Regions from separate parts of the Lysinibacillus sp. fkY74-1 genome, predicted to be linked through region 3. Evidence: riboswitches for the same ligand, from Rfam matches in the RefSeq annotation. Region 3 holds a riboswitch; each other region holds the start of a gene.
The links. Region 3 has a riboswitch for thiamine pyrophosphate ahead of thiC (phosphomethylpyrimidine synthase ThiC). Riboswitches for the same ligand answer to the same signal wherever they lie in the genome.

Region 1 (5,439 bases), 2.3 Mb from region 3:
ATATCGTGAAGTTGACGTTAAAGCAAACACAGGTATTTCTGTACAGGACGTATCTCACTAAATCGATTTCATAAACCTCGTAAGTTCTTTCTTACGAGGTTTTACTTTTTCATTCATTTTCGTTACTATAATTGTTAAAAGGAGGGAATGAAAATGGCTCAATCTAGGGCGAAAAAGAAGCGGATGCATATAAAAAGAACTGCTGGCAAGGATGTAGAGAAAAATCGCCAATCCAATTCCTTCAGCACACATGAACGCACCACCAAAACAAAAACAGAGAAATTGATGCATGATTTTACTAAACATAAAAAGCAGTATACGGATAACTAATTGATATCCTATACTGCTTTTATTATTGTAGAAAACATAAGTGGCAATTGCCACGTTACCTTAAAGTCGATAAAAGTTTTTTGTATTCTGAGTGATAATTTTAGCCGCTTGCTGAATAGACAATCCCTTGATGGCTGCAATCACCTCAATCGTCGAATGCATCATCCACGGAGACGTTGGTTTATTTGTAAAAGGTCCCTCAAACGACCATGGGCCATCTGTTTCTACCATCATTAAGTCAATCGGGTAGATTTGAATTAGCTGTTGAATTTCCTCTTCATACAAGGCATCAGGCGTAATAGAGATAAAATAACCTCGCCGAATCATGCGTTTCATGACTGCCTCGTCCCCTTTAAACCAATGGAAATGAGCCTGACAAAGCTGATGCTTTTCTAGCAAATCGCACACGATGCTAGCATCCTCATATACAGCATGCAACACAATCGGTTTGCCCAATTCCTTAGCAAATACGATAAATCGTTCCAATAAAGCTTCATATGGACGAACATCCAAGGCTTGTTCTTGCCTTAAATAATAGGGTAAACCGACCTCACCAACCGCTACCATGTTATCACGATGCGCGCGAATCCAATCAAATAAAGCCTTCTCTTCTATTTCATCCAGTAAAGGCTGTTCAGGATGAAACCCAAAAGCCGCCTTCACCTTGGGATAGACCTTCGCTAAATGCAACGTCTTTTGACAGGAGGACAACTGCATACTTACCGCAATTAATGCCTCTACTTCTGCCAATAATGAAGGTATTTCCACGTCCTTATATTGATCTAAATGAATATGGGCATCAATCAACATTCAAATCCCCCTTTTCTTCCTGTAAATACGTGAATAACTGTTGCTTCAAGGCTGTGAATGTGGCAGAATGACGAATTTCTTCTTTGCGGGGGCGCTCAAATGGCACAATCATTTCTTTTTTCACTGTTGCAGGCCGTTTCGATAAAACAATTATACGATCGGCTAAAAAGAGGGCCTCTTCAATACTATGTGTGACGAATAATATAGATTTTTTATGCTCTTCCCAAATGGACAGGAGCCATGCCTGCATTTCCAGTCTTGTAAATTCATCAAGCGCAGAAAATGGTTCATCTAGACATAAAATAGGTTTATCACTGACAATGGCACGGATAAAAGACACACGTTGTTGCATCCCTCCCGAGAGCTCGTATGGGTAAGCTTGACTAAAGGAAGCAAGCCCCACCTTTTCAAGCCAACCTTTTGCACGTTCAACATTTGGATTTTGCTGTAATTCCTCGACAATTGTTACATTCTCTAAAATAGTACGCCAAGGAAGTAAACAAGGCTGCTGTGGCATATAGCCAATTGCTCCTCTTTTTTGCTGAATCTCCTCTCCATTTAATAAAATCGTCCCTTGATCAACCAAAGAGACCCCACCAATTAATTGAAAAAGGGTACTCTTACCACTGCCAGATGGTCCTACTATGGCCACAAACTCACCATCCTTGACATCAAAGGAAACATGGTCAAGTACATGTAGACTGTCAAACGATTTAGCGATGTTTTGAATGCTGAGCATGATAACCTCTCCCCTTTACCATTAATTTTTCAAGCAAGCGGATACTACTAAACAACAATAAGCTTAGCAAGACAATCGCAAAAATGGCGACAAACACTCGATCTGTACGGAAGGAAGATTGTGCTAAGGTCATGTATACGCCTATTCCCTTTTTTGCACCAAGCCATTCCGCAATAACTGCTCCCATTACACTATAGGTAGCAGCAATTTTTATGCCCGAGAAAATTGCCGGATAGGCATGTGGCCATTCTAATTTCCAAAACGTTTGGGCCTTCGTTGCTCCAATCATTTCGAAGTAATGCTTTAACTCGGGTGCTGTTTGACGAAAACCGTCCATTGCCGCAATGACAATAGGGAAAAAGCATACTAGACAAATAATGATGAGCTTTGGTAATAAGCCAAAGCCAAACCAAATAATAAGTAACGGCGCCAATACAAGAATGGGTATATTTTGCGACATAATGAGAATCGGATAAAATAACGACCGAATGAAAGTAAAACGATGCAAAACAATCGCCACGGTTAGACCACAGCCAACCCCAATAGCAAGTCCAAGTAAAGCTAATTCCACAGTAGCCAGAGCATGTGGCAGAAACGTTTGATATGATTGAAAGCCTTCCTTTAAGATTATGCTTGGTGCTGGTAGGAGCCAGGGAGGAACATCAGCGATATGCACAACCAGCTCCCATATGAATAAGAGGAAGGCGATAAACATTATCGTCCTTCCCTTTTGTAATGCCCGTTTCATGACTGATATTTCTCCGTTAATGTAGCCATGGTAATCCCATTTGGTTGATATAAAATTTTTACTTGTGTAATGACATTAATGGCTCCTAGCTCGACCATCTTAACATTCATTTTTTCAATGATTTGAAGAAGCGTTGTAAGCTCACCTTCCATTGTTGTTTCAAGGGGATGAACCTCGTAGTTCACACCAGATGCATCAATAACCGCAATGGCCGCATCCACATAAGGAATGACATCCTCGTATTTCTCTGTCTTCGGAATGATTTGGACACTGATTAATGAATTTGCCATGTTAATTGGCCTCCTTTTTCGGTAGGAACTCATTCGTAAACGCCTGTTTAGCATCAAATTCGCCCTCTAACACTTTGTTACTCGACATCCATTTAGCATAGTTTTCCCACACAGAAAGCTTTTGCTCCCCCCATTGATTAGCGTCATCCTGATACTTATCAGCCAACCACTCTTGACTTTTATGCACTAACTCCTTATCTAAGTCTGGTGCCGCTTCTAGTAAAATATCAGCCGCTTCATTCGGATGCTCGATGGCATATTCATAGCCCTTCGATGCAGCCGCAACAAAAGCTTTGACGCTGTCTGGATTGTTTTGAATCATTTTTTCATTGGTTGCTAAAACAGGTGTATAGTAATCTAACTGATCACTATAGTCCGTTAAATACAGCATATTAATTTTTTCCCCACGAAGCTCTGCCTCAATACCTGTCCATGCATAATAAATCCAAGCAAAGTCGATGTCCTTTTTCATCATCGTAAAGAAATCTAAATCTCCCGCATTGACAATGTCTAATTTATTAATATCAGCGTTTTCTTTTTGCATTAATGATTGTAATACCGCTTGTTCGAGAGGTGCTCCCCAGCCCCCATATGTTTTTCCTTCAAAGTCCTTTGGAGAGGTAATACCCTTTGACGCTACAGAAGCAAATCCAGATGTATTATGCTGGATGATGGCCGCTATCGAGACAAGTGGCACATCCTGAACACGAGCCTGTGTAATGCCCTCCTGATAACTCACGCCAAATTCTGCCTTACCAGAAGCTACGAGCTGATCGGCTCCTGCCTCTCCTGGCATTATAATATCAACATCTAAGCCTACTTCTTCAAAATAACCGAGCTTTTTCGCAACATACAATCCTGTATGATTCGTATTCGGTGTCCAATCGAGTACCACTGATACCTTTTTCTTTGTATCAGCAGACTGCTTGTCCTCCTTGTCGCTACAGCCTACTAACGTCAATAGAGTAGCTAATAGGATAAATAACCATTTTTTCATGCTAGGTCCTCCCAGTTTGTAATATGAAAGTGTTCATGAATGAATGTTGTCACCAGAAGAAAGCGTATTATACGGTTGGTAAGATATTGCTTAGAAAATAAAAAAACGCCTAGGATTCCTCCCAGACGTATTGCAATCAATCTCCAAAACATTTGCTTTTTTGAATAGATGTTCCCTACGCTGGTACGAGCCAAATCAGGTTCAAAGGGTCAGTGTCTATCGGACACAATCTCAGCTAGCCATAACTAGCCCCCCTACATTCTTTCGCTATGAACTTTTCGATGTTTATTATACCCATAGTTGATCTTAAATGACAAGATGCTAATTTTGGATAGTTGTGCCACTATAAACAAATAGCCCAGCTCTACTTATAGAGACTGGGCATGATGTTAGCTTGTTTTTTGTTCTTTTTTGGCCGTTAAAACATGTGAGATGGCTCCATCTGTTGCAATGTCCACTTTAAATGAACCATTAGAATGGCGATCAGCGCGCGTCAATGCATGGACATCGATAACCTCTTGTATGCCTTTTTCAGTTTCAATCACAACCTGCTCATCGTCTGTTGCTTGAATAACAGCGACAATTCGATGAGGATTTGCTTTTAATTCTGTAAGGACTTTAAGTCCACGCTTGGCACGACTTGCTATTTCTACCTCTGCGACATTCATTTTCTTTACAGCCCCTCGTTGTGTCACAATAACGACATATTGTGTTTCATCTGGCTGTAGGACATTGACCCCGACTAAAGCTTCTCCATCTTTTAGCGTAATACCTTTAACACCGCCCGTTTTCACTCCAGTAACTGGTAGTTCTTCAATAGGGAAACGAATGGCATAGGCCGTATCAGTTGTTAAGAGCAGTTCCGCATCATCAGTTATAAACGATGCATAAATCATTGCATCGCCCGCTTTAACATTCATTGTTTTAATTGGCTTCGAATAACGCGTCACAGCATAATCTGCTAATGGCGAACGTTTAATTTGGCCATCTTTCGTAGCAGTTAAAATATACATATTTGGCTGTTCAAATGTTTCAAAGCCATAGACTGCAATAATCGACTCATCTTCACTTGTTGGCACAATACTTGAAATATGCTGTCCAAGGTCCTTCCAGCGAATATCAGGTAATTCATGAACAGGCTGATAAATATAATTCCCTCTATTTGTAAATAACAATAGATGATGTTGTGTATTTAAGTTTGCTTCATACAATAAGTAATCGGAATCTTTCATCGCAAAATCTTGACCGTTGGAGGCGGCATGGGATCGTGTAGATGTACGTTTAATATAGCCATCTTTCGTGACAGTCACTACAACCTCTTCACTTGGAACAAGGACATCTAATGTAATTTTAATTTCTTCTATTTCTTGTTCAATTTTCGAGCGACGTGGCTCTGTGAAACGTTTTTTAATATCTAGCAATTCTTGTTTAATGACGCGTACAAGCTTGGCCTCGCTTTGTAAAATTCCTTCTAGCTTGGCAATCAATTTGTTTAAGTCATCCTGTTCTTGACGGAGTTCTGTAA
Region 2 (5,439 bases), 1.4 Mb from region 3:
TTTCATCTTTTTTCTCTATAGAAAGTGGCACTAAATTCTTTTCAATATAGACTTTCTCATGCACCACTGTTGTATCGGCGAAATAGTCATGCAGCCCTTGATTGTCTGGTAAAATAACTACCAAAATATAAAGAGGCATCACAATATTATTAATAATACGCCCAATCCATTCACGGAATAATACATCTGACCAAGTAAGGTTACCATGCTTTAATGAAATGACACGTAATCCAAATACCATCTTCCCTAGCGTTTGACCAAAGAATTTTGTCATAAGGACAAAATAACTATAATAAAGAACCGCTGAAATAATGGAGATTGGAGCATACCAAACTGATTCTGATAAGGACCAATCCATTAAATAAAAGATAGGATTAAAGAGTATTCCAACTACAGCAGACACAATAAACCCATCCAATAAAAATGCCCACAATCGAATCCAAAAGCCTGCTGTTTTTAATGTGTAGTTTTTTTGCCTTGCTAAATCTTCCGTGCCATTGTTAAAAAAGTTATTTTCCATTGAGGGTGAACCTTGCATAACAACTTCATTGTTTGTCATTGAACTCCCTCCTTAGTATTCCCCGTATAAATACATCATTTTAGGTGCATTGTAATCTGTCATAATTTTCATTAGCATTTTTTCCTCTGCTGAAGGACCGAACATGGAGCCAATTTTCATCCCAACATATGATTGCCATCCGCCCATATCATAAGCATATTCAAATAATACAGCATCTTCTAGTCCAAAATCGGCGCGTAAGGCTGCAATGGCAGCTTCTTCGTCGCCAATTTCATCGACTAAACCAGCTTCAAGTGCTTTTGTACCACCAAGAATACGGCCATCCGCCACTTTCTTCACATCGGCTTCTGACATATTACGTCCTTGTTCAACGATATCCACAAATTCTTCATATGTTTCATTGATCATATCCTGCATCATTGCACGTTCCTCTGGTGTCACATCACGCATTGGACTTAGCATATCCTTATGCTCACCAGATTTAAACGTTTCGAATTTGACACCGACTTTTTCAGCCAATGCTTGATAATTAATAGATTGCATGATAACACCAATTGAGCCTGTTATTGTATCACGATGTGCAAATATTTTGTCTGCTGGAGCTGAAATATAATAACCACCAGATGCTGCCATTGAATCCATTGATACATAAATTGGAATTTGTCTTTCTTCTTTAATTTTTAACAGCTTTTTATAAATTTCAGCAGATTCTTTTACCCCTCCACCAGGAGAGTTAACACTTAAAACAATTCCTTCAATCGTATCATCGTACAAAATACTATCCAATTGTTCTAGGAAAAATTGATGATCATATGCAACAGGCTGCCATAGTGAACTTGAGCCAATATCTTGGATCGTGCCATCCACCTTTAAATAGGCAATCCTTTTATCAAAATTATCCCCTTCGATTACATTTTCATATACATCTAAGTTATTTCCTGCCATTAAACTATCAAAATTACCTAGGAAATCTGCTTTAAATAGCGCAAAAATGGTATTAATCCCCAATGAAAACAGTAAAAGAACACCTGCTACTATTAATGCAACCCACCTTTTAACATTCATCTCTTTCCGCCTCCTTATGACGTAATACGTATGACTTGCTCATTAGTTTCATTTTTTTGCAATAATATGCAATTAGTTTTATTCTATTTATTTCCTCATAATACCTTACCTAAAATTACAAAAAAAATCAAAGTTCATTTCTTTGATGAACTCTGATTTTCGACATTATTTCCTAGGAAATGATTATTGTATACATTTTTTTATTTCTTGTTGCCTTAATTCGACACGTCTAATTTTACCAGATGCAGTTTTGGGTAACTCTGTAACAAATTCAATAGCACGTGGATATTTATAAGGTGCTGTTAATGATTTCACATGATTTTGAAGGGTTTGAATAAGCCCTTGATCACCATTAACACCATACTGCAGGATAATAAATGCTTTAACGATGTTCCCGCGAACTCTATCAGGGCTTGCAATGACAGCAACCTCTTTCACAGTCGGATGCTTCATCAACGCATCCTCCACTTCAAAGGGTCCAATTGTGTAACCTGAGGAAATAATGACATCATCCCCGCGTCCTTCAAACCAAAAGTAGCCGTCCGCATCTTTATAAGCTCGATCCCCTGTTATATACCAATCACCACGAAATTGTAAATTTGTACGTTCTGGATCATTTAAATATCTTTTAAAGAGTGCAGGTGTTTCTCGATGAACGGCAATATCACCTACTTCTCCTATAGCTACTGGCTCACCAAAATCGTCTATAATTTCAACGGTGTTGCCAGGGGTAGGCTTCCCCATCGAACCAACTCTTGCCTCCATACCTACCATAGTCCCTACCAGTAAGGTATTTTCTGTTTGACCATAACCATCTCGCACCTGTAGATGAAAAGTATCCGCGAATTTTTTTATAACTTCACTGTTCAAGGGCTCACCTGCTGAAACAGCTTGTCGAATTGAACTGATATCATACTCCTGTAAATTGTCAAGTGCTGCCATAAAACGATATTCAGTCGGTGTACAACATAAGATATTCATTTTAAATTTTTCAAGCAATGTTAAATAGGTTGCCGCATCAAACTTTCCTTTATAGACAAAAGCAGTGGCACCACTGCCTAAAATGGCGAGAAACGGGCTCCAAATCCATTTTTGCCATCCTGGTGCTGCGGTTGCCCATACAATATCATTTTCTTGTACTCCTAGCCAATGAGGAGCTGTTGTCCGTAAATGTGCATAGCCCCAGCTATGCGTATGCACTGCAGCTTTCGGATTTCCTGTTGTGCCACTTGTATAAGCTAAAAATGCATGGTCTGTACTTTTTGTTGGTGTAGAACTTATGTAAGTTGTTGGTTGCTTTCGCATTATGTCTAACAATGGCTGCCATGGCTCATGAGCATTTCCAATAACAAATAGCTGCACCTCTTGTAAATTTTCTACTTGATCAAATTGCTGAATGTAAGGCTCAAAGGCCACAATTGCTTTAGCATCGGCATGATGAATACGATACTCAATATCTTTTGTTCTTAGCATTTCAGAGCTTGGAATGATTGTTAAACCCGCTTTTAATGCAGCAATATAGACAATGTATGCTTCTACTGAGCGTGGTACCATCACTAAAATGACATCACCTTTAGTTAATCCATTTTTTGTAAATACATGTGCCGCCTGATTCGCTCTTTCAAGTAAATGTGCGTAGGTGATAAATTGTACATCAGAATGCTCTTCATAAATTATCAATGCATTTTTAGTTGAATCCTTAGCATATTTTTCAAATTCATCAGTTATGTTATACCATTCTGGTGCTACTAATTCTTGTCTTTTCATGGCAAATGCCCCCTTTTGATAAGACACATTATACTCCTTTCTTAGAATTTTCAATGGTTTACACTTGATTTGAGTAAAGTCATGACAACTATCATACTTACCTATATGGCATCAGTCACGTTTTGCTGATAGGAAAACTTGCTATTGAATACATATGAAAAGTATGGTACATTTTGGTCAACTAAAAGCAAGATTGCAGGGGGACTCATAAAGAGTTGAGAAGGTAAAACCTGACCCTTTGAACCTGTTAGTTAATACTGACGTAGGGAGCAATGAACATCTTTTTTTCAGATGAAAGGCTCTTTTTCGTGCATTTTTACACAAAAGAGCCTTTTTTTGCGTGCTTACGTCCACCCATGAAGGAGGACTAAAATGATTTTTCAAACGATTCGTCAACAACAACCGCTTATACACTGTATAACTAATTATGTTGTGGCTAATTTCCAAGCAAATGGCTTATTGGCATTAGGAGCCTCTCCTGTCATGGCTGATGACAGCCATGAGGTAGAAGAAATGGTCGCCATTGCAGAAGCTCTTTTAATCAATATTGGTACACTGAATGATCGAACAAAGGAAGCGATGCTGTTAGCAGGAAAAAAGGCAAATACCCTTGGTATTCCTGTTATATTAGATCCAGTTGGCGCAGGTGCCACAGTTTATCGCAAGGAAACCGTACACCAATTACTTACAGACATACAATTTGCGGTCATACGCTGTAACAAGGGAGAACTTGCGGCATTAGTGAATGTGGAATGGCAACAAAAAGGTGTTGATAGTGGTGATGGATTTATTGACATAGAAACAGAAGCAACATTATTGGCTCAACGCTACAACTGTATAGTCATTGTTACAGGCGAACATGATTTTATGACAGACGGTGTGCAGAGCCAATGGATAACTGGTGGAAATTCACAAATGACAGAAGTCACTGGTACAGGCTGTTTACTTAGTGCTATATGTGGAGCCGCATACTCTTCAGGAGAAGATCCATACAGTCAATTAGTGGAAACCCTCACTTACTACAAAAAAGCAGCTGAGCTAGCATCAGCCTTTACAGAGGATATCGGGGATATTCAAATTGCTTTGCTAAATGCCCTTCATCGTCTTTCAAAGGAGGGTGAGGCTTCATGCATATTGTAACGACAATTGCAGGCTCAGATAGTGGTGGTGGCGCTGGTATTCAGGCTGATTTAAAAACATTCCAGGAATTAGGGGTTTTCGGTACCTCAGTTATTACAGCTTTAACTGCTCAAAACACACGAGGTGTAACAGGGGTTTTCCCAATTGAAGTTAATTTTGTTGAAAAACAATTTCATGCATTACTAGAAGATTTTTCGATTGCTGCGATTAAAACGGGGATGCTTTATTCCTCGGATATTATTCAGACAATCGCACACATTTTACAGGATTTAAAAATCCCACTAATTGTTGATCCAGTTATGATTGCAAAAGGTGGAGAAAACTTATTGCAGCAAGAGGCTATTGAAGCCATGCGCATTTCTTTACTACCACTTGCTACAATTGTGACACCAAATATACCAGAAGCAGAGGCACTTACTGGAAGAAAAATAAATCAATTCTCTGATATGGAGGAGGTCGCTCAATGCTTTTTCCAACTAGGTGTTCACTGTGTCATCATTAAAGGTGGGCATCTCCCCAATTCGTTATATGCGATTGATTATGTATTTATAAAAAATGACAAATATTTTTCCATGCAGTCTCCTCGTATTCCAACGAAAAACACACATGGTACAGGTTGTACATTTTCAGCAGCTCTCACTGCTTTTATTGCTCAAGGTTTGACAATTGAAAAAGCTGTTATTGAAGCTAAAAAATTTATACAATTAGCTATTATGCATGATTTAGCCATTGGTAATGGTCATGGCCCTACAAATCATTTTGCTTATCGGCTGCATAATGGTGCCTGCGAGGTGAAGTTAGTTGAAACGTGAGGATTTACAGCTTTATTTTATTATGGGTACAAGCAATGTTTCCCATCAAGAGCCGTTAGTTGTTCTCGAAAAAGCGCTGAGGGCTGGCATAACCATGTTTCAATTACGTGAAAAAGGTCCTTACGCATTAACAGG
Region 3 (5,439 bases):
TCCACCGTGATGGTGCTATGCGTTTTGATGGCAACCTTGGTTCAACACTAGGCTATGAACCAAATAGCTATGGTGAATGGGAGCATAATTTAGACCATAAAGAGCCAGAGTTACGCATTGATGGTCATGCAGGAATTCATGATTTCCGTGAAGACGATAATAATTACTTCGAGCAGCCAGGTAAACTTTTCCGCCTAATGACTGCGGAAGAACAACAACGTCTATTTGAAAATACGGCTAATGATATGGCTTCTGTCGAGGAGTTCATCAAACGACGTCACATCCTACACTGCTATTTAGCTGATCCAGCATATGGTGACGGTGTTGCAAAAGCAATGGGTCTTTCATTAGAAGGTATGGATCTTACAAACCCATACGTAAAACAACCAACAAACGTTTAATATTCCATTTAATTATTGATATCCAAATCCAATTTTTACTCCATGTGAATTTAATCATCACATGGAGCTTTTTTGTCTTCGTCTAGCCTCCAACTGCTTACCTCAATTTGCAACATGGAAGCAACATAAAAAAGGCTTGTGTCTAGTAAATTAACACAAGCCTTTTATTATTATAGATAGATTTGACTACCTGCCTTTTTAAACTCCACTGACTTCTCCCTCATACCTTCATGGATGGCCTCAGTTGTATTTAAATCCTTTTCTTTAGCATAATTACGAATATCCTGTGAAATTCTCATGCTACAAAATTTAGGACCGCACATTGAGCAAAAATGTGCAGTTTTGGCCCCCTCTGCTGGCAATGTTTCATCGTGATATTCTACTGCACGTTCTGGATCAAGAGAAAGGTTAAATTGGTCGCGCCAGCGGAACTCAAAGCGCGCTTTTGACAGTGCATCATCGCGTTGTTGTGCACCTGGGTGCCCTTTTGCCAAATCTGCAGCATGTGCAGCAATCTTATAAGTAATAACCCCTACTCGAACATCCTCCCGATTAGGTAATCCTAGATGTTCCTTCGGTGTCACATAACAGAGCATAGCTGTACCAAACCAACCAATCATTGCCGCTCCAATAGCAGATGTAATATGGTCATAACCTGGAGCAATATCTGTTGTCAATGGGCCTAATGTGTAGAAGGGAGCTTCCTTACAAACCTCTAATTGCTTGTCCATATTTTCTTTAATCAAATGCATTGGAACGTGACCTGGCCCCTCCACCATTACTTGAACATCATGCTTCCATGCTATTTGGGTTAACTCACCTAATGTTTCAAGCTCCGCAAATTGCGCTTCATCGTTTGCATCCGCGATTGACCCTGGACGTAAGCCATCTCCTAATGAGAAGGCTACATCATAAGTTTTCATAATTTCACATATTTCCTCAAAATGAGTATAGAGGAAGTTTTCTTGATGATGGTATAAACACCATTGCGCCATAATGGAGCCTCCCCGAGACACAATGCCCGTTACCCGGTTTGCTGTAAGAGGAACATAACGTAAAAGAACACCCGCATGAATAGTGAAATAATCTACCCCTTGCTCTGCTTGTTCAATAAGCGTATCACGGTATACCTCCCACGTTAAATCTTCAGCTACACCATTTACCTTTTCTAATGCCTGATAGATTGGTACTGTTCCAACAGGTACTGCGGCATTTCGAATAATCCATTCTCTCGTTGTATGAATATGCTTGCCAGTTGATAGATCCATAATATTATCTGCACCCCAGCGTGTAGCCCATGTCATCTTTTCGACTTCCTCTGCAATCGAAGATGATACGGCTGAATTTCCAATGTTCGCATTAATTTTCACATGGAAGTTACGACCGATAATCATCGGCTCTGCCTCCGGATGATTAATATTGGAGGGCATAATAGCTCGACCTGCTGCAATCTCTGAACGCACGAAATCAGGGTCCATATTTTCTCGTATCGCTACAAACTCCATCTCAGGTGTAATAATTCCCTTTCTAGCATAATGCAACTGTGTTACATTTTTCCCCCTTTTTGCACGTAAAGGCATTCTCATCAATTCAGGAAAGACATTTTCTTGGATACGTGGATCATCTGCGCGACGGAAGCCATTATCCTCAGGTTTAATGGTACGCCCTTCATATTCCTCTACATCTCCTCGCTCTTGTATCCAAGTACTTCGTAAAGCCGGTAAGCCCTTTGTAATATCCACATGAAATGCAGGATCAGTATACGGGCCACTCGTATCATACACCCGAATAGGGGCATTTTCTTCATCTCCAAAGCTACCCGTCGTCGGACTTAATGTAATTTCACGCATTGGTACTAAAATATCTGGACGTGATCCTTCCACATAAACCTTTTTACTTCCTTCAAAGTTAGACATAATCATAATGTTCTTTTCACTAATCGCTGACATGAGCTACTTCTCTCCCTTAAATGTATTTTAAGTAAGGACCGAATCTAGCTCACCCCAAAAGGAAAATAAATAAAGGCCGAATCCAACATAATGATTGGATCCGGCCATGAATGTAAAGGGTCTATTGATTGCACGTAATAGGCAATAGCTTCTTAACTTTCCCACGCTGGTATGAGCCAGATCAGGTCCAAAGGGTCAAGAAACCTCTATGCGTTTCCCTCTCAGCCTGACTCATCAGACTCCCCTAGTTAATACTATTCAGTTTGATGCTAGTGTAGCAGATATTGCTAAGAGATGGAAGTTATCATTTAAATATTTTTGCCATTCTATTAAGTAAACAATACATCAGCGATATAAATCACAATCGTGACCGTTATACAACTCACAATGGTAGAAAATAAAACGGTTTGTGCAGCTGTTGCCGATTCTATATCATATTCTAATGCTAGACTTGAACTGTTGCGGGATGTGGGAAAAGCACTCGCTATAAATAATGATTGTGCTACGACCCCATTTAATCCCAGTGCAAAGATAATGACTAAAGCAATAGCTGGTCCGATAATTAATCGAGTCAAGCAGCTGATGAAGACTGTTTTATTAAACATAGTTTTAATTTCCATCTGAGACAATTGCGCGCCCAGCGTGATTAATGCAACGGCAATAAAACCATCCGCTACATGGTCTATTGGTATTTTAATAAACGGAGGAATACCAATATCAAAATAATTCATTGCCACACCAATTATTAAAGCGTGAATAATAGGCATTTTTATAAAATCCTTTAGAATCGTCATGCCTGATTTAGTAGACGAAATTAAATTATATAAACCATACGTATACGTAGTCATGTTTTGAAAGATAACGAGTATAACCTGGATGGCTACACCAATAGGTTGAGAGGCAAAAATCATTTGAGCTACCGGAATACCATAGTTTCCAGAGTTAATGAGTACTACACTATTTTTAAAAACAGCCGCCTCCGTTTTAGCTAGTCCAAGCCCTTTCGCTAAAAAGTGACTGAGTAGCATTTGACTACCAATAAAAAGTACAATAAACAACCCGACTTCCCCTAGCACAGACAGCTTTATACTCGTTTCATATAAATTTATAAACACAGCCGCTGGCATAAAGCAATATGTAATTAGCTGTGATAATGCTTTTAAGTTAAAGCGAAATTTCTTTTGTAGAATGGCCCCTAGTACAAGTAATACTAAAATAGGTGCAACAATTTGAAAAAAAATCATTCCAAGATACACCATATTGATGTCCCCCCTCCCTTTTAATAGTAGTGTCGATATTGCACTAGGTCAATGCCACTTACTTTCATAATTAAAACCGTTGATTTACACTATGGGCGGGGTCGCGCTTCGTTCTAATGGTTGCAAAAATTCAAAAGCTCAAATCAATGAACTCGAGCAATGTCCAGAATATAAGAATCATCAAAACTTATTTAACGTCATTTAGGATTGGTATGCCAAAATGCAGAACAATTGAACTTGTCTTAAAGGAGACTTGAAGATACTGTCAGCTTGGACGTGGTAAGCTTTTTATGCTTGAGCTGTACATGATCGAGCAACAAAGGTCCATTTGAAATAAGTAAAAAATGAAAAGGGAATCGAGCATCAACTTCTCGATTCCTTTTATCAACAGTCTGAGACTACTTAAAGGTTCTAAGCAGTTTTTTCTTTACGCAAGCTTAAATCGATTAACAACCTCTTGCAGTTCATTAGAGATATCATTCATGTTTTGCATAGACTCTGCCACTTTTTGCAATTCTGCTTGTTGATCCATTGCAGAGGCACTTACTTGCTCAGCAGAGGCAGCTGTTTCCTCTGATATAGCCGAAATACTTTGGATAGACATAATTGCTTGATTTTTATGCTCTAACATAGTAGATAACTGAGTCATTAGCTCACTAATAGAAGTTGCAATTGCACGTGACAAATCACTATTATCTTTAAAAGCCAATTGCGTGCTTTGTACGGACTCATTTTGCGATTGCATTAATTCTGCATTCGAGGCAATGACAGCAACTGTTTGCTGTGAATTTTCTAAAATGCTTTCTACCGTGCTTTTAATAACTTCTGTTTCATTTTTTGATTGCTCCGCCAACTTTCTTACTTCTTCCGCCACGATCGCAAAACCTTTTCCATGCTCACCAGCACGCGCAGCCTCAATACTTGCATTTAAAGCCAATAGATTAGTTTGCTCCGTAATGCTTTGAATAGAGGCAATAATTTGATTAATATTAGCAATATTAGAAGCTAGTAATTCCATTTGCTGTTGAATACGGCCATTCATCTCATTTGTCCCTATATTATGTTCATGTAAACTTTGAACCTCTTGCATGCCTTTTTCTGTTGTTACATTTGTTTTGAGCGATAACTCGTCCATTTCATTCGAAAGCGCAGTAATGGCATCTATTTGATCCGATAAATCCATCATGCGGTAATTCGTTTCTTCAGTATCCTCTGATTGCTTCGATGCTCCCTGTGCAATTTCATTTATGGCTACTGATACCTCTTGACTTGAAGACACGATTTCATTAAATGCCTCATGTACCTGGTTAGAAGACTGATTCAATAGAGTTGTAGAGTTTAACACGGCTTTAATAGCACTATTGGTTTTATCCAACATATTATTATAGGCCAATGCAACCGCACCAATTTCATCCTGTTTAATATATTTCTCCTCTACTTTTTGTGTTAAATCTCCTTCCGCTGCTGTTTCAATGGATGAGCGTAAATACTTGAGCGGCTTTAGTTGTTTGTAAATGAATAGTACACTTGCAGCAGTCATCAAAGCTACCATTATAATGGATGCAATAATTGTATAGACGAATACATGGTTATACGTCTCTAAAATTTTTGATTCAGCTAATACAATTTGAACGGTCCAAGTTTCGTCAATGTCCTCTAAAATCATGGGAGCAAATACATTATAGGCTTTATCCTTCAGTTCATTAGAATCTATGTACATACTTGTTAGTTCGCCATTTTCCATTGTCTTACGTATGCTTGTCCAAGCGGGGTCGTCCTGCATATTTTGCCCATCTAGCTCTTTACCAAAACTGTTAGCTGTCAATACAC
Region 4 (5,439 bases), 620 kb from region 3:
TCTATGTATTTACAGATGCACTCGATAAAAAACAACTACCTATGAATAAGGACTCCGTTAAATGGCTAGTAAGAGGTGCTGTGAAGGACTTAACAAATATTGCTATTACTCGATTTGCTGCAACAACAGATGGACAGGCTACAATGGCGCTTGTGCAGCTTCATAATGATACAGACAACGAGCAAAAGGTCACACTAGCATTACTAAATGAAGAGGGTAAAGAGTTAGTAGCTGAGAATATCGCTGTTCCTCCAAAGGAAGCGATAACAAAAACCTTCAAGGAGTTACCTGTAGAAAAATCGATGACAGCGATTATTGATGCGCAAGATGATTATGACGTAGATAATCAACAAACGGTTTTACTACAAACGGCTACTTCAAAAATTGTGGTTGATCAGGGCATGCATCAATTGATTCAAAAAGGATTTCAATCCGTAAGTACGGGTGTGAAAATCGTTCCGCCTTTACAAGTAGTAGACAATCAGGATGCCACGGTGATCACTAATCAAGCTGAATTGCTGGAAAAGATGGTCAAACCTCTTGTGTTATTTGGCCGTGATGATGCTGAAAAGGTAGAGGTAAGTGGCATAGTAAGTACTAAAAGTGATGCTTTATTTGCTTTTAGTGAGCTCAAAGATGTTTATGTTAGCGCCTTGTATCCTGGATTTACAAATTATGAAACTATCGCTACTGTTGGAGAAAAGCCGTTTATACAGCGCTCTCCTAAAGGGGATATCGTCGTCTTAGCAGATATTGCAGATACGGATTGGCCACTACACCCATCATTCCCGTTATTCTTATGGAGTACTGAACAGCAGTTATCAGAATCCATTGGTTCACTCGGTATTTTCACACCAAATGAACAAAGAGCAGTAGCTTTAGCGCAGGAAGACTGGAGCGTATATTCACAAGAAGATGAATTTCTATCATTGGTTACGGATGGTATGCTAACTGCGCCAACAAAACCTGGCATCTATTTTGTGCGTTCTAATAATGAAGAAAAACATTTTATTGTACAATTGCAGGCGCAAGAACGTGTTATTGAGCAAGGAACAAGCTATACATTAGGGGATATTTCTGATAACGGAAAGGCTGAGATTTCGAAGGCTTCTTTTGTCCCTTGGCTAATTCTTATTATTTTAGTTTTACTTGTTTTAGAGTGGGAGGTGCAACGACGTCGTGGATTTACGAATTGATATGCCATTCATATTGTTGCTATTACTTCCATTACTCATCTATTTTGGTTGGACCTATTGGCGAGAACGACAGCGACTAAAAAAGAGTCATGCTTTCGTACTTATGATTCGCATGCTAGCGGTAGGCTGTTTAGTTTTCGCATTGGCAGGGCCGTATCTTTTATTACCTATAAAAGAAGAACAAATCGTGTATCTAGTTGACCGCTCAGCTTCCATGAATGGGACTGAAGATGAGATGGTACAGTTTATACAGGATAGTTTACAATCGAAAAAAGATGAACAGCTTGCAGGGCTGTATTCATTCTCATCAACATTACAAACAGAAGCCATTATGACTAAAACATTAAAGGAAGTACCAAAGTTTACGGAAATAAAGGCTACTGATCAAACGAATATAGAACAAAGCCTGCAACTTGCCACAGGTATTATAGATCCGAAAAAAGCAACACGCCTTGTGCTATTAACAGATGGCAATGAGACAAAGGGAAGTGCTTTAGATTTCGCCACGAAGTTTAAAGGCTCCAATATTAGTGTGGATGTTGTGCCCTTCAGTCAGCCTGTTGTGAATGATGTTTCATTAAAAAGCTTTGTGTCCCCACAAGTTGCCTATGTAGGTGAGCAACAACAACTGGTAACAGAAGTGCATGCAACAACAGCTGGACAAGGCGAGCTATTATTATATGAAAATGATGAACTGATTCATCGTGAGGGAGTCGAGCTAGCCGAAGGAACGAATATGTTTACCTATAAACATGCAGCGACTGGTGAAGGGCTGGTGAAATATGAAGCTGTTGTTCAAGTAGGACAGGACGCAATATTTGAAAACAATAAATTAACAAGTGTCACAATGGTACAAAGCGAACCACATTTACTCATTGTGAATGGCTATGAAACAGCTTCACCAATAGCGTCGGCACTTGGTCAGCAATCAATAGGCTATGATGTAAAATCACCTGAAAGCTTGCCAAATGAACTCTCCAGTTATTTGCAATATAATGCCATTATTTTTGATAATGTACCGGGACATTTAGTCGGTGAGGCAAAAATGAGTGTGATAGAGCAAGCAGTCAAAAACTTTGGTGTTGGTTTTGCAATGGTGGGTGGAGAAAATAGCTTTGGTTTAGGTGGTTATTTTAAAACACCAATTGAAACTTTATTACCTGTTGAAATGGAGATAAAGGGGAAAGAACAATTACCTTCGCTAGGACTTGTCATTGTGTTAGACCGTTCTGGCAGTATGTCAGGATCCAAGCTAGAGCTTGCAAAGGAAGCGGCTGCACGATCAGTTGAAATGCTACGTGATGAAGATACATTAGGATTTATAGCATTTGATGATCGTCCTTGGGAAATTATAGAGACTGGACCTTTGAATAATAAAGAAGAGGCAGTGGATACCATTTTATCCGTTACACCAGGAGGCGGAACAGAAATCTATGGTTCACTGGCAAAAGCATATGAAAACCTAGCAGATATGAAACTGCAACGTAAGCATATTATTCTTTTAACGGATGGACAATCGCAGCCAGGAAATTATGACGATTTAATTGAACAAGGAAAAGATAACGGAATAACCTTATCGACAGTAGCTATTGGTCAAGACGCGGATGCAAACTTATTGGAAGCTCTGAGTGAGATGGGGAGTGGACGCTTCTACAATGTTATCGATGAGCAAACTATTCCGTCCATTTTATCTCGTGAAACGGCCATGATTTCCCGTACGTACATTGAAGATAATCCATTCTATCCTGTACTGTATAATGCAGGGGGATGGAATACGCTATTTGCCAATGGCGTTCCACAAATGAATGCTTATATTGGAACAACCGCAAAGCAGGGTGCTACCGTCGTGGCTGAAAGCGAAAAGGAAGATCCAGTATTAGCACAATGGCAATACGGTCTTGGCAAAACATTCGCATTTACTTCTGATTCAACAGGAAAGTGGTCAGGAGACTGGGCAAGATGGCAGGACTGGGGCACATTTTGGCAAACGCTTATTTCGCAAATGCTCCCAAGTTATAATGACGTTGCCTACGATGTAAGAGTAGAATCAGATGGATCCTTTATGATTACAGACCCTACAAATGAAGCAGCATTTTTAGATATTGTGGCTGTTAATGAAGCGGGTGAAGAGCTAGACACACAGCTTGAAACTATATCAGCCTCTCAGGTGCGAGCTGTGGTACAAGCTGAGCCGGGGTTAATCTTCTTCCGTATCGCTGATGAAAAGGAAACGATTTATCAGGCGGGATTAAGTGTTCCTTACAGCGCTGAATATGAACTTCTTCCTGTTAATGATAAATTAATAGAAGAAATAACCGAACAAACAGGTGGTGCTGTTTTAAAAGAACCACAAGAAGTGTTCCGTGACTTTACAAAGCAAGGGGCGGATCGTCAAAACATTGCCACATGGCTTCTCCTTGCAGGTATGCTCTTATTCTTTATTGATATAACAATAAGGCGCTTTGGCTGGAATTTCCTAACGAAGTCGAAGAAAAAGGAGCAACTGGTAGAGGATCTCCCTGTACAAGCAGAAGACACGAATGTAGCACAACTATTAAAGGGTATGAAAAAACGCCAATAATTTAGTTTAGATGAAAGCAGTGCGAATTTCGCACTGCTTTTTGTACATTCATGGAAAAAGAAATCCTGCTACGACACTATTTAATAAAGAGAGTAGGATTAAAATATCTTACTAGCACCGTTTTTCGCAAACTGCTAGCTACTAAAATGCCTAAAATTGCTCCAATTGTACTTGATATTAAAAAGGCAGGCATAAAAAACAAGGCTGCTACGGAAGTTCCCATTAGTACCTTTGCATAGGGCACTGCTACAAGTGATGCTAGAAGACCAGTGCCAATCACTTCACCCAAACCAGCAAACCAAATTTTACCGCTATATTTATAGGCAAGCCCTGCGCATAATGCACCAATAATACTACCAGGAATGGCTAAAAGAGAGCCTGTCCCTGTAAGGATTCGAATAATGGCCGTAACAAAGGCAACTACAACTGTAGATACGGGTCCAAGTATAATGGCTCCTATTACGTTAATAGCGTGCTGCACCGGATAAGCACGAGCAATCCCAGTTGGAATGGAGATAAAAGTAGAACCTGCAATAGCAATCGCTACTAATAAAGCCATAATTGTTAATTTTCTAATAGACATGTTAGGTGTACTCCTTTTCATTTTAGCCACTAGGAAAATGAAAAAAGCCGCTTCCTTCAAACGACAGGAAGCGGCCTTGCTTATACACTGAAAATAGCAAGAAGCGCCACTTCCCTCCGCTAGTATGAACTAGATCAGGTTCGAAGGGTCCGTATATAACCATATACGTCTCAGCCTTTAGAAGACTCCCCTAGTGGTAAGTATTTTTCTATTTTTTAGAAGTGTAACATACTTCAATAAATAGTCAATAAGAGTTACCTATTAATGTGAATCTGGATGCATAAGCTGAGGCGCCTTTTTCAATGTCCAAATCAGGGCAAGGAAGAAGCAAGCTAATAAGATAATGGCACCAAAAATATAAGGACTGTTCATATTCCAGTCAAATAAAAAACCAGCCAAAGCGGGTCCAATCATATTTCCTAGACTCATATAGGCATTATTCAAGCCGGCTGCGAATCCTTGCTCTTTTTCTGCAAGTTTTGATATGAGAGTATTAACAGCTGGACGAATCAACGTTGTCGCCGTAGAGAAGATGGTTGCAACAACTAATATTAGTGCAAAACCAGAAACAAATAATATTAAGAAAATAGCAACGGCCGCAATAAATAAATTGACCAAAACTACTTTCATTTCACCAAACCGTTTAAAGAGTGGCGTAATAATAAACATTTGTACAATTACCCCAAACGCACCACCAACAACTAAAATGATGGCAATATCGCCAGGTGAGTAATTAAATTTCTCTGTCACAAATAGTGATAAGGTCGTTTGGAAGTTAGCAATCCCAAATGAGAATACCATCATAATAATTAACATAACAAAATAAGGCATATGTACAGAGCGAGCCATCTGTTTTACCAGATTATCTTGCTTTTGTCTATTTTGCGCAGTATTTGGCTTTGTAGATGGTAATAAAAAGTAAGATAAAATAGCCGCTAAAATGGCGGCAGCTCCCGCCATGAAAAATGGAAAATGTAAGCTAACCTTTGCAAGGAAACCACCAATTCCAGGGCCAATCATAAAGCCGAAAGACATAGCAGCTCCTAACAAACTCATTCCTTTTCCGCGTTCTTCATAAG

Region 1: another riboswitch for thiamine pyrophosphate. It lies ahead of ACE1MS_RS12000 (ABC transporter substrate-binding protein); the one in region 3 lies ahead of thiC (phosphomethylpyrimidine synthase ThiC).
Region 2: another riboswitch for thiamine pyrophosphate. It lies ahead of thiM (hydroxyethylthiazole kinase); the one in region 3 lies ahead of thiC (phosphomethylpyrimidine synthase ThiC).
Region 4: another riboswitch for thiamine pyrophosphate. It lies ahead of thiW (energy coupling factor transporter S component ThiW); the one in region 3 lies ahead of thiC (phosphomethylpyrimidine synthase ThiC).

What each region holds. Positions count from the first base shown of each region.
Region 1 is NZ_CP170173.1:2,467,308-2,472,746, forward strand. Features, by position in the region: gene ACE1MS_RS11970 (solute symporter family protein) at 1-61, shown strand, start outside; gene ACE1MS_RS11975 (hypothetical protein) at 154-330, shown strand; gene ACE1MS_RS11980 (TatD family hydrolase) at 391-1,140, opposite strand; gene ACE1MS_RS11985 (ABC transporter ATP-binding protein) at 1,130-1,879, opposite strand; gene ACE1MS_RS11990 (ABC transporter permease) at 1,854-2,627, opposite strand; gene ACE1MS_RS11995 (thiamine-binding protein) at 2,624-2,917, opposite strand; gene ACE1MS_RS12000 (ABC transporter substrate-binding protein) at 2,919-3,914, opposite strand; TPP riboswitch at 4,070-4,180, opposite strand; gene parC (DNA topoisomerase IV subunit A) at 4,304-5,439, opposite strand, start outside.
Region 2 is NZ_CP170173.1:3,428,982-3,434,420, forward strand. Features, by position in the region: gene ACE1MS_RS16840 (RDD family protein) at 1-559, opposite strand, end outside; gene sppA (signal peptide peptidase SppA) at 572-1,585, opposite strand; gene mbcS (acyl-CoA synthetase MbcS) at 1,769-3,352, opposite strand; TPP riboswitch at 3,540-3,638, shown strand; gene thiM (hydroxyethylthiazole kinase) at 3,725-4,492, shown strand; gene thiD (bifunctional hydroxymethylpyrimidine kinase/phosphomethylpyrimidine kinase) at 4,480-5,304, shown strand; gene thiE (thiamine phosphate synthase) at 5,294-5,439, shown strand, end outside.
Region 3 is NZ_CP170173.1:209,786-215,224, reverse strand. Features, by position in the region: gene ACE1MS_RS01025 (catalase) at 1-401, shown strand, start outside; gene thiC (phosphomethylpyrimidine synthase ThiC) at 572-2,350, opposite strand; TPP riboswitch at 2,492-2,606, opposite strand; gene ACE1MS_RS01015 (AEC family transporter) at 2,680-3,609, opposite strand; gene ACE1MS_RS01010 (methyl-accepting chemotaxis protein) at 4,037-5,439, opposite strand, start outside.
Region 4 is NZ_CP170173.1:826,810-832,248, forward strand. Features, by position in the region: gene ACE1MS_RS03805 (vWA domain-containing protein) at 1-1,196, shown strand, start outside; gene ACE1MS_RS03810 (VWA domain-containing protein) at 1,180-3,777, shown strand; gene thiW (energy coupling factor transporter S component ThiW) at 3,854-4,360, opposite strand; TPP riboswitch at 4,455-4,562, opposite strand; gene ACE1MS_RS03820 (MFS transporter) at 4,622-5,439, opposite strand, start outside.